3 regions of the Nocardia sp. NPDC058176 genome follow, and region 2 is predicted to be linked to each of the others. Evidence: riboswitches for the same ligand, from Rfam matches in the RefSeq annotation. Region 2 holds a riboswitch; each other region holds the start of a gene.

Region 1 (3,267 bases), on a different contig from region 2:
CGGCGGTCGGTGTCGGTTCGGCCGTCGGCGTGGCCGGGTCGGTGGAGGTGGTCGTCGGTGCCGATGTGGCAGTGACGGTTTCGACCAACGTGATCGTCGTGGTTTGGGCGACCGAGGACTCCTCTTCACCGACTCCGACGCCAACGAGGAGTCCGACCACACCGGCCGCGCCGATCCCGGCAACAACGGGCCAGCGCCGCTTCTTGTCCGGCTGCCGGGGCGGGCGAGCCCATGGATCGGGCGACTGAATCGGTCGAGTCACAATCTCCCCTTGAGTGGACGAGCAAGCTATAGGGGTTTGATCGCGACCGACCCGACGTGCGTTACCCATTCAGCATGGTTCTAAACCTGCAAATTCGCGACGGGCGAGCCCGAATCGTCAGGACATCGTGCCACTTGCCCGCTGAACGAACTCGACCGCCGAGAACACCTCTCAGCGGCCAAGATTCGTTTGGATCCACAGTGGCCCGGGGTCAGCCGACGCCGAACTCACGACGACGCCGAGGCCTCACCCGTTCAGCCGATCAGGCAGGGTGCCGCGCCCGCGGGCGAATCGGCGGTGAGGGGGCGGGTTTCGGGGGTCGGATTCCACAGACCGTCGGTGGTGGCGTACTCCCACGAGGGACCGGATTCGACAAACGTCGCGATGGCGCCGATCAACCGGTCCACATCGGCGGCGGTGGTGCCGAGGCCGATGCTGGCGCGCAGGGCGGCGTCGAGGCCGAGGCTCGCGAGCAGGGGGTGGGCGCAGAAGCGGCCGTCGCGGACGCCGATGGCGTGTTCGGCGGAGAGGTAGGCGGCGACCTTGCCGGGGGCGTGGTCGGTGACGGTGAAGGCGACGATCCCGACGGAATCGGCGCTGTCGGACCAGATGTTGACCAGCGAGACCCCGGGAATCGCGGTGAGCCCGTCGCGCAGGCGATCGGCCAGGAAGCGTTCGTGCTCGATGAGTTCGGCGGGATCGAACGCGGCCAGCGCGTCACAGGCGGCGGCGATGGCGGCCGCGCCGAGCACATTCGGCGATCCGGCCTCGTGCCGCTGCGGCGCGGGCGCCCATTCGACCTGCGCCACACCGACTTCGCGCACCGCACCACCGCCGGCCAGATGCGGCTCGCCCGCGTCCAGCCAGTCCCGTCGGCCGACGAGCACACCGGCGCCGAACGGCGCGTACAGCTTGTGCCCGGAGAAGGCGAGGTAGTCGATGCCGGTCTCGCGCAGGGAGATCCGGCGATGCGGCGCCAGCTGGGCGGCGTCGACGAGGATCCGCGCACCGCACAGGTGGGCGATGGTGGCCAGGCGCTCCAGCGGCAGCACCTCACCGGTGACATTGGACGCCCCGGTGATCGCGAGCAGCGCGGCGGGCTTGCTGCACAGTTCGGCGACGACCCGCCGGATCGTCTCCTCGACGGTGTCGGCGGCCTCGACGACGCGGCGCCCGTGCGCGGTCCACGGCAGGAAGTTGGCGTGGTGCTCGATGTCGAGGACCACGGTCTCCCCCGGCACGCATCCGGCCAGCAGGTTCAGCGAGTCGGTGGTGTTGCGGGTGAACACGACGACCTGGTCGTCGGCGGCGTCGAGGAACCGGGCGACGGCGCCGCGCGAGGCCTCGTAGCACTCGGTGGAGATCCGCGAGGCGTAGCCGGCGCCGCGGTGCACGCTGGCGTAGTACGGCAGCAGCTGCGAGATCCGGTCGGTGACCTGCCGCAACGCGGGTGCGCTCGCGGCATAGTCGAAGTTGGCGTAGGTGCTGGTGCCGCCCTGCACGAGCGGAACCTGGAGGTCGGCGCCGGAGACGGTCGCCAGGGCACAGGTGGGGTCGATCACAGCAGTCATCAGGAGTATCCCGTCGGCTCAGGGACTCGTTCCCGAAATGGGTGCAAGAGTCCGCGCTTGCCGCGCCCACAGCGGACGGCGGCCTGGTCGTCACCCGGAGCACCCCACCGCGGAGGAGGGTTGCCGACCAGCTAGCCGGGGCTTGTCGCTGGTACTCGTGACCTGCATCGAGAGTGACAGACGAGCGCCGAGGATGTCAACCACCTTTCGGCGAGCCGGAACCGACCGCCCGGAATCCCTTGCACCGCAACATCTTCTGGCGAACACACCGCACGTGACGGTGCGCACCCGGCCGGATTGCCACCGAATTGCCCCTCTACCACATCCACCGAAACAGTCGACACTCCCGATCATGGACATCCCAAATGATTGATTTCCCCCACTATTTGCTAGGGTGGCCGACATGTCCACGAACACGAACTCCGTCCGCGGCCTGCCGCGCTACCCGGTGTACGCGCTCGGACGGCTCACCAAGGCACTGCACGCCGAGATCGGCATCCCACTGCGCGATCACTGGGTACTCACCTTCATCGCGGAGAACGCCGACCTCACCCAGAAGAAGGTGGGCGACGCGCTCGGCATCGACCGCAGCGAAGTGGTCCGCCTCATCGACGCGCTCGAGCGCGCCGACCTGGTCGAACGCACCCGCGACGGCAAGGACCGGCGCAAGTACCGGCTGCGGATCACCGAGGCCGGACGCAAGCAGTGCAAGCGCACCGACAAGATCATCGCCGAGGCCACCGCCCGCGTCCTGGCGCCACTGGACGCCGACGAGCAGGCCGCCCTGCACCGGCTGGCCCGCACCGCACTCGACGAGCCGCCGCCCGCGGCGTCGTGATCCCGCGACGACGCCCGCCCGCGGTTGCCGTGGGCCACACCATCCGGCGAGTACCGTTGGCATCCGGTGACCATCCCGTTTGCCCCCTGGTAACCCGGCCGTGAAACAACAGACACCACCGATGGGGGTCAACCGATGAGAGGTGGACCGATCGCCATGCTCGAGCCACGCACCGAGGCCGCGACGGGGACGTTGCGCGATCCGCTGCTGCGCGCCGACCTCGCCGCACCGCCGCGCACCCTGGTCGACATCCTGACCAGCACCGCACTCGCCCATCCCGACGCGCCTGCCATCGACGACGGCACGGTCGTGCTCAGCTACCTGGAACTGATCGCCGCGATCGAGTCCAGGATGACCGAGCTGACCGCGGCGGGCGTTCGCCCCGGCGACCGGGTCGGCGTGCGGATGCCCTCCGGCAGCGCCGCGCTCTACGTGACGATCCTGGCCGTGCTCTACTGCGGCGCCGCCTATGTCCCCGTCGACGCCGACGACCCGGAGGAACGGGCCAAACTGGTCTTCGGCGAGGCGCGAGTGAGCGCGATCGCCACCGGCGACGGCATCGAGTCGGCCACCGCCGCGGCGGGCCGCACCGACGT
Region 2 (3,267 bases):
GAGGAAGGTGCCGGTGAGCGGTTCGGCGCTGATCGCGGGCACCTTGGCCAGCAGGCCGCCGGGCCGCAGGATCAGGAACGCCACCAGCACGCCGAAGGTGATCAGATCGCGGTAGCCGTCGCCGAAGGTGTAGATGCCGAAGGCCTCCACGATGCCGAGGGCGAAGCCGCCGATCACCGCGCCCGGGATCGACCCGAGGCCGCCGATGGTGGCCGCGACGAACCCGGTGAGCCCGGCGAGCATGCCGCTGTGCGGGGAGATGTTCGAGTTGTAGATGCCGACGAAGATGCCCGCGAGCCCACCGAGCCCGGAGGCGATGGCGAAGGCGAGCAGCTTGATCCGCGAGACCCCGATCCCCATCTGCGCGGCGGCATCCGGGTCCTGCGCGGTGGCGCGGATGGCCAGGCCGTAGCGGCTGAACCGGAGGAACCCGGCCAGCCCGAGCATGACCACGATGGTGATCGCGAACATCACCAGATCGGAGGTGCCGAAACGGACGCCGCCGAGCTGGAAGTTGTTGGTGGGCAATACCTGTGGGAACGGACGGGTGTCCGGTCCGAAGACGATCTGGGTCAGGTTCTCGATGATCAAACCGGCCGCCACCGTGGCCAGCAGCGCCGCGATGGCCGGTGCCTTGCGCAGCGGATGCACCGCGAGCAGGTCGATCAGGATGCCGACGATCGCGGTGATCGCGACCACCAGGATGACGGTCAGCCAGAACGGGAAGCCCTGCTCGGCGATGAACCACCAGCCCAGGATGGAGCCGAGGGCGAACACCGCGCCGTGCGCGAAATTGATGACGTTGGTGACGCCGAAGATGAGGGTGATGCCCACGGCGAGCAGCGCGTACGCGTTGCCGTGGACCACACCGGCGATCAGGGTGTCGAACATCAGCGATTGCCGGTCGGCACGAACTTGCCTTCCTGCAGCACCAGCTCACGCGGAGCCACACCCTGCGGGCGACGCGTCTCCTGGTCGAAAGCGAAGGTGCCGAGACCGATTCCGGTGAACTGGGTTTCGGTCTTCAAGCCCTCGAGGATGCCCTCGCGGGTGGCGCCGCCCTTCTTGGCCGCCTGCACCAGCACGTTGAGCGCGTCGTAGGCGTAGACGTTGAAGTCGCCCGGGTCGGTGTTGAACTTGGCCCGGAACTTGGTGACGAACTCCTGGGTCTTCGGATCGGGATCGGCGGGGCTGAAGATGCCGTTGACGATGTCGCCCTCGGCCGCCTTGCCTGCCAGCTCGATGAACTGCGGGGTGTTCTGGCCGCCGAAGAACTGGCCGTCGAAGCCCACGTCACGCAGCTGCTTGACCACCAGCGCGCCGTCGGGACCGTAGCCCAGGTGCACGAAGGCGTCCGGGTTCGCCTCCCGGCCCTTGATCAGGATCGGCTTGACGTCGGTGGAGTCGGGCAGGATCGGCGAGGAGTAGGCGATCTCGACGCCCTTCTCCTTGGCGAACCGCTCGAAGAACCCGAAAGCCTGCTTACCCCAGTCGGTTTCGAGGTAGACCACCGAGACCTTCTTGGCCTTCTTCGACACCCACTCGGCATTGCGCTCCTGGAACACGTCGAGGGTGATCGACGGGCTCCACGAGTAGTCGCCGCCCTTGGTGAAGTCCACCGCGGAGTTGGTGAAGCCGTACTGCACGAGCTTGCCGCGGTTGTAGATCGGCGAGGCCGCGATCGAGGCGGGCGAGGAGAAATCGCCCAGCTCGGCGATGATGGACTTGTCGTCGACGAACTTGGTGGCGATCGGCACGGTCTGCTTGGGATCGGACTGCGAGTCCTCCCACTTGAGCTCGACCTTGCGGCCGTCGATGCCGCCCGCCGCGTTGATCTCCTCCAGCGCCAGGTCGAAGCCCTGCTGCCACAGCCTGCCGTACTCGGCCGACGGGCCGGTGCGCGGACCGGAGACGCCGAAGTACACGGTGCCCTCGCCCGCTTCGGTGCTGTCATCGCTGCAACCGACCACCGCGGCCGCCACGGTCACGGCCGCGAGGGCTCCGGCGATGATCTTGAAACGGCGGCGCGAACCGACCGAAAACTTGCTCATTGCTCTTCCTTAGAGATGATGAATCAGCGCACGACAAATGCGAGAATCCAAGCGCTTGCGCTATCTGATCGATATCGCCTGGTCGTCACCCGGGGCACCCCACCGCCAAGCGAGGGTTGCCGATCAGCGAGCCGGGGCTCGAACGTGCTGATACTCGTGACCGTGGTCGAAATGTAGCAGCACTCGCACGCATGTCCGGCCGGTCGAGTGGGTACCCGATGTGGTTCCCGGACAGGCGGATACGGAGCTAGCTGCGGCAATGGACACGCGCCCAGCTTCAGATCAGCTCGAGACAAAAGTTCGGGTCCCGGGGCGGGATCAGCGCAGCCTGCGACAAATCATTGTCGCCGTCGGCCCAGGTCGGTACCTCTAGTGCTATGACCACCGTGCTGCACATCAACGCGTCCGCCCGTGGCGAATTCAGCCAATCACGCGCTATCGCACAGACTTTCATCGAAACCCTCGCCGCGAAGGATTCCGGGCTGCAAGTCGACACCCTCGATCTGTTCGAAGCCGGGCTGCCCGAGTTCGGCACCGACGCCGCGGCCGCCAAGCTGGCGGTGTTCACCGGCTCGGAGCAGACGCCAGAACAGGTGGCCGCCTGGGAGCAGGCACGCACCGTCTTCGACCGCTTCGCCGCCGCCGACCTCTACGTGTTCAACATCCCGATCTGGAACCACGGCGTGCCCTACATCCTCAAGCAGTACGTCGACATCGTCACCCAGCCGGGCTGGGCCTTCGGCTTCGATCCCGAGGTCGGCTACTCCGGGCTGCTCGAGGGCAAGCGCGCGGTCACCGTCTACACCAGTGGCGTGCACCAGCCGGGCGTGCCGATCCAGTTCGGCAACGACTTCGCCACCCCGTTCGTGCAGGACTGGCTGCGCTTCGTCGGCGTGAAGGACGTCGCCGAGATCCGGTTCGCGCCCACCGTGCTCACCGAGGATCCGCAGGTCGGGTTCGCGGCGGCGCAGGAGCGGGCCCGTGAGCTCGCCGCCGACTACTGAAGCGGCGGTGCGGGGGTGGGCGCCGACGGGGAGAACAGTCGCGACGATCTGTGCCGTAGGGATTCTCGTCGTCGGCCAGCTGTACGTGGTGCTGCCGGTGCTCGGCGACCTGGCCCAGGTGTGGGACACCTCCCGCGCCGCGGCGACCTGGACGACCACTGCCTTCGGGCTCGCCTACGGCGTCGGGTTTCTGGTGACCGGCCCGCTGTCGG
Region 3 (3,267 bases), on a different contig from region 2:
TCGTTGTCGGCACTGGTGATGACGTGCGAGTCGCCGGTGAGGGCGTGCTCGACGAGCACCACATTGTCCAGGGTGGGCGAGAGCTCACCCCAGCGTTGCACCGCCAGCCGCACATCGGGGACGACGGCGCCGTTCTCCAGCGCCACCTCCCCGATGGCGACCACGCCGAGTCGCCCGTCCGGCGGCGGCAGGGCCACTCCGGTTCCGGGACGGGCGATCGGCGATTCGGTGCTCACAGTCACGTGCGCGCCGCCGCGAATCCGGCCGCCAGATCGGCCAGGATGTCGTCGATGCCCTCGATGCCGACGGCGAGCCGGACCAGGCCGGGCTTGACGCCCGCGGCCAGCTGCTCTTCCGGCGTCAACTGCGAATGCGTGGTCGACGCCGGGTGAATCACGAGGGAACGCACATCACCGATGTTAGCGACATGGCTGTGCAGGCTGAGCGCGTCCACGAACTTCTTGCCCGCGTCGACGCCACCGGCCAGCTCGAAGGCCACGATCGCGCCCGCGCCCTTGGGCGCCAGCTGCTTGGCCCGCTCGTGCCAGGGCGAGGTCTCGAGGCCCGCGTAGTGCACCACGTCGACGCCCGGCTGCTCGGCGACGAACTTCGCGACCACCTCGGCATTGGCCACGTGCCGCTCGACGCGCAGGCTCAGCGTCTCGATGCCCTGGGCGATGAGGAAGGCGTTGAACGGCGACACCGCCGAGCCCAGGTCGCGCAGCAGCTGCACACGGGCCTTGAGCGCGAAGGCGGGCGCGCCCAGGTCGGCGAAGACCGCGCCGTGGTAGCTGGGGTCGGGCTCGGTGAAGCCGGGGAAGCGGGGCTTGCCGTCGGCGTCGCGCACGGTCCAGTCGAAGGTGCCGCCGTCGACGATCACGCCCGCCACCGCGGCGCCGTGGCCGCCCAGGTACTTGGTGGCCGAGTGCACGACGATGTCGGCGCCGTGGGCCAGCGGCTGGATCAGGTACGGGGTCGCGACGGTGTTGTCGACGATCAGCGGCAGGCCCGCGGCGTGCGCGACACCGGCGATGCCGGGGATGTCGAAGACCGCGCTGCTCGGGTTGGCGATGGTCTCGCCGTAGAAGGCCTTGGTGTTGGGCCGGATCGCGGCTTCCCACTGCGCCAGGTCGTCGGGGTCCTCCACGAAGGAGACCTCGATGCCGAGCTTGGGCAGCGAGTAGTGGAACAGGTTGTAGGTGCCGCCGTAGAGGTGCGGGCTGGACACGATGTGGTCGCCCGCGCCCGCCAGGTTCAGGATCGCGAAGGTCTCGGCGGCCTGGCCGGAGGCCACCAGCAGCGCCGCGACGCCGCCTTCGAGCGCGGCGACGCGCTGCTCCACCGCGTCCTGGGTGGGGTTCATGATCCGGGTGTAGATGTTGCCCGGTTCGGCGAGACCGAACAGCGCGGCGGCGTGGTCGGTGTCGCGGAAGGTGTAGGAGGTGGTCTGGTAGATCGGCAGGGCCCGCGCGTTGGTCGCTGCGTCAGGGGCCTGGCCCGCGTGGACCTGCTTGGTCTCGAACGACCAGTTCTCGGGCAGGGCAGAGTCGGACATGTCGGTGCTCCAGGGGGTTGTTCGCCGGGTATCTCGTCAGATGGGTCGGATCGACGGACAACAACACATGGTGGCCTCCTCGAATGCGCGCTTGCCCTCGACCTTCGAGAGCCCGGTCATCACCCGGAGCACCCCACCGCAGCTGGAGGGTTGCCGACCAGCGAGCCGGGGCTTGGCGCTGGTACTCATGACCTTGCCGTCATGTTAACCGGACATCTCGCCCGCGCGGAAATTTCCCCCGATTTCGTCGAGAAGATCACTGGCCCGCGCGGCGTGTTGCCGCCGCGGTCCCGCACAGCGGGCCCTCCCATCGCGGTGAGGTCGGTGGCAGCAGTACGCTTGTCTTGTTTGCACCACACGTCCCGCAGACAACGCGGGGCATATACGTTGTCTGTTGGAACAGCTGGGGTCCGCTCACAAGCGTGTTCGCCTGGCCGTGCAATGAGGGCACCATCCTAGGAGGACACGAAGATCCATGTCCAAGATCAAGGTTGAAGGTACCGTCGTAGAACTCGACGGCGACGAGATGACTCGGATCATCTGGCAGTTCATCAAGGACAAGCTGATCCATCCGTATCTCGACGTGAACCTCGAGTACTACGACCTCGGCATCGAGTATCGCGACAAGACAGACGACCAGGTCACCGTCGACGCCGCGAACGCCATCAAGAAGCACGGCGTCGGCGTGAAGTGCGCCACCATCACCCCGGACGAAGATCGGGTGAAGGAGTTCGGCCTCAAGAAGATGTGGCGCTCGCCCAACGGCACCATCCGAAACATTCTGGGTGGCACCATCTTCCGCGCGCCGATCATCATCTCCAACGTGCCCCGCCTGGTGCCCGGCTGGACCAAGCCGATCATCATCGGCCGTCACGCCTTCGGCGACCAGTACCGTGCCACCGACTTCAAGGTCTACGAGGCGGGCACCGTCACGCTGACCTTCACGCCGGAGGACGGCAGCGAGCCGATCGTGCACGAGGTCGTGAAGATGCCCGAAGACGGCGGCGTCGTCATGGGCATGTACAACTTCAAGAAGTCGATCGTGGACTTCGCGCGGGCCTCGTTCAACTACGGCCTGCAGCAGAACTACCCGGTGTATCTCTCCACCAAGAACACCATCCTCAAGGCCTACGACGGCATGTTCAAGGACACCTTCCAGGAAGTCTTCGACGCCGAGTTCAAGGCCGAGTTCGACGCGGCGGGCCTGACCTACGAGCACCGCCTGATCGACGACATGGTCGCCTCCTCCATGAAGTGGGAGGGCGGCTACGTCTGGGCGTGCAAGAACTACGACGGCGACGTCCAGTCCGACACCGTGGCCCAGGGCTTCGGCTCGCTCGGCCTGATGACCTCGGTGCTGCTCACCCCGGACGGCCGCACCTGTGAGGCCGAGGCCGCGCACGGCACCGTCACCCGGCACTTCCGCCAGCACCAGCAGGGCAAGCCGACCTCGACCAACCCGATCGCGTCGATCTTCGCCTGGACCCGAGGGCTGGAACACCGCGGCAAGCTGGACAACACCCCCGAGGTGATCGGCTTCGCGCAGGCGCTCGAAGACGTCGTCATCAAGACCGTCGAGGGTGGGCAGATGACCAAGGATCTCGCGCTGCTCGTCGGCGGGGATCAGGGCTACCTGAGCACCGAGGAGTTCCTCGGCGCCCTGGACGCCAACCTGGCCCGCGCTCTCAAGTGAGGCGAAGCCGGTGAGAAGA

What was found. A riboswitch is a leader RNA that binds a small molecule or an ion and turns the genes downstream of it on or off. The one in region 2 is predicted to bind S-adenosylmethionine.
Region 1: linked by a shared signal. The riboswitch ahead of ACFVVM_RS23245 (aminotransferase class V-fold PLP-dependent enzyme) and the one ahead of ACFVVM_RS15515 (ABC transporter substrate-binding protein) in region 2 are both predicted to bind S-adenosylmethionine.
Region 3: linked by a shared signal. The riboswitch ahead of ACFVVM_RS34030 (bifunctional o-acetylhomoserine/o-acetylserine sulfhydrylase) and the one ahead of ACFVVM_RS15515 (ABC transporter substrate-binding protein) in region 2 are both predicted to bind S-adenosylmethionine.

The regions. Positions count from the first base shown of each region.
Region 1 covers NZ_JBHVVA010000004.1:419,433-422,699, reverse strand. Annotated here, with positions in the region: gene ACFVVM_RS23250 (excalibur calcium-binding domain-containing protein) at 1-262, opposite strand, end outside; gene ACFVVM_RS23245 (aminotransferase class V-fold PLP-dependent enzyme) at 517-1,833, opposite strand; SAM riboswitch class IV at 1,882-1,996, opposite strand; gene ACFVVM_RS23240 (MarR family winged helix-turn-helix transcriptional regulator) at 2,237-2,671, shown strand; gene ACFVVM_RS23235 (Pls/PosA family non-ribosomal peptide synthetase) at 2,828-3,267, shown strand, end outside.
Region 2 covers NZ_JBHVVA010000002.1:646,099-649,365, forward strand. Annotated here, with positions in the region: gene ACFVVM_RS15510 (ABC transporter permease) at 1-891, opposite strand, end outside; gene ACFVVM_RS15515 (ABC transporter substrate-binding protein) at 891-2,051, opposite strand; SAM riboswitch class IV at 2,098-2,213, opposite strand; gene ACFVVM_RS15520 (FMN-dependent NADH-azoreductase) at 2,429-3,055, shown strand; gene ACFVVM_RS15525 (MFS transporter) at 3,033-3,267, shown strand, end outside.
Region 3 covers NZ_JBHVVA010000014.1:30,100-33,366, forward strand. Annotated here, with positions in the region: gene ACFVVM_RS34025 (homoserine O-acetyltransferase) at 1-197, opposite strand, end outside; gene ACFVVM_RS34030 (bifunctional o-acetylhomoserine/o-acetylserine sulfhydrylase) at 239-1,555, opposite strand; SAM riboswitch class IV at 1,638-1,748, opposite strand; gene ACFVVM_RS34035 (NADP-dependent isocitrate dehydrogenase) at 2,031-3,248, shown strand.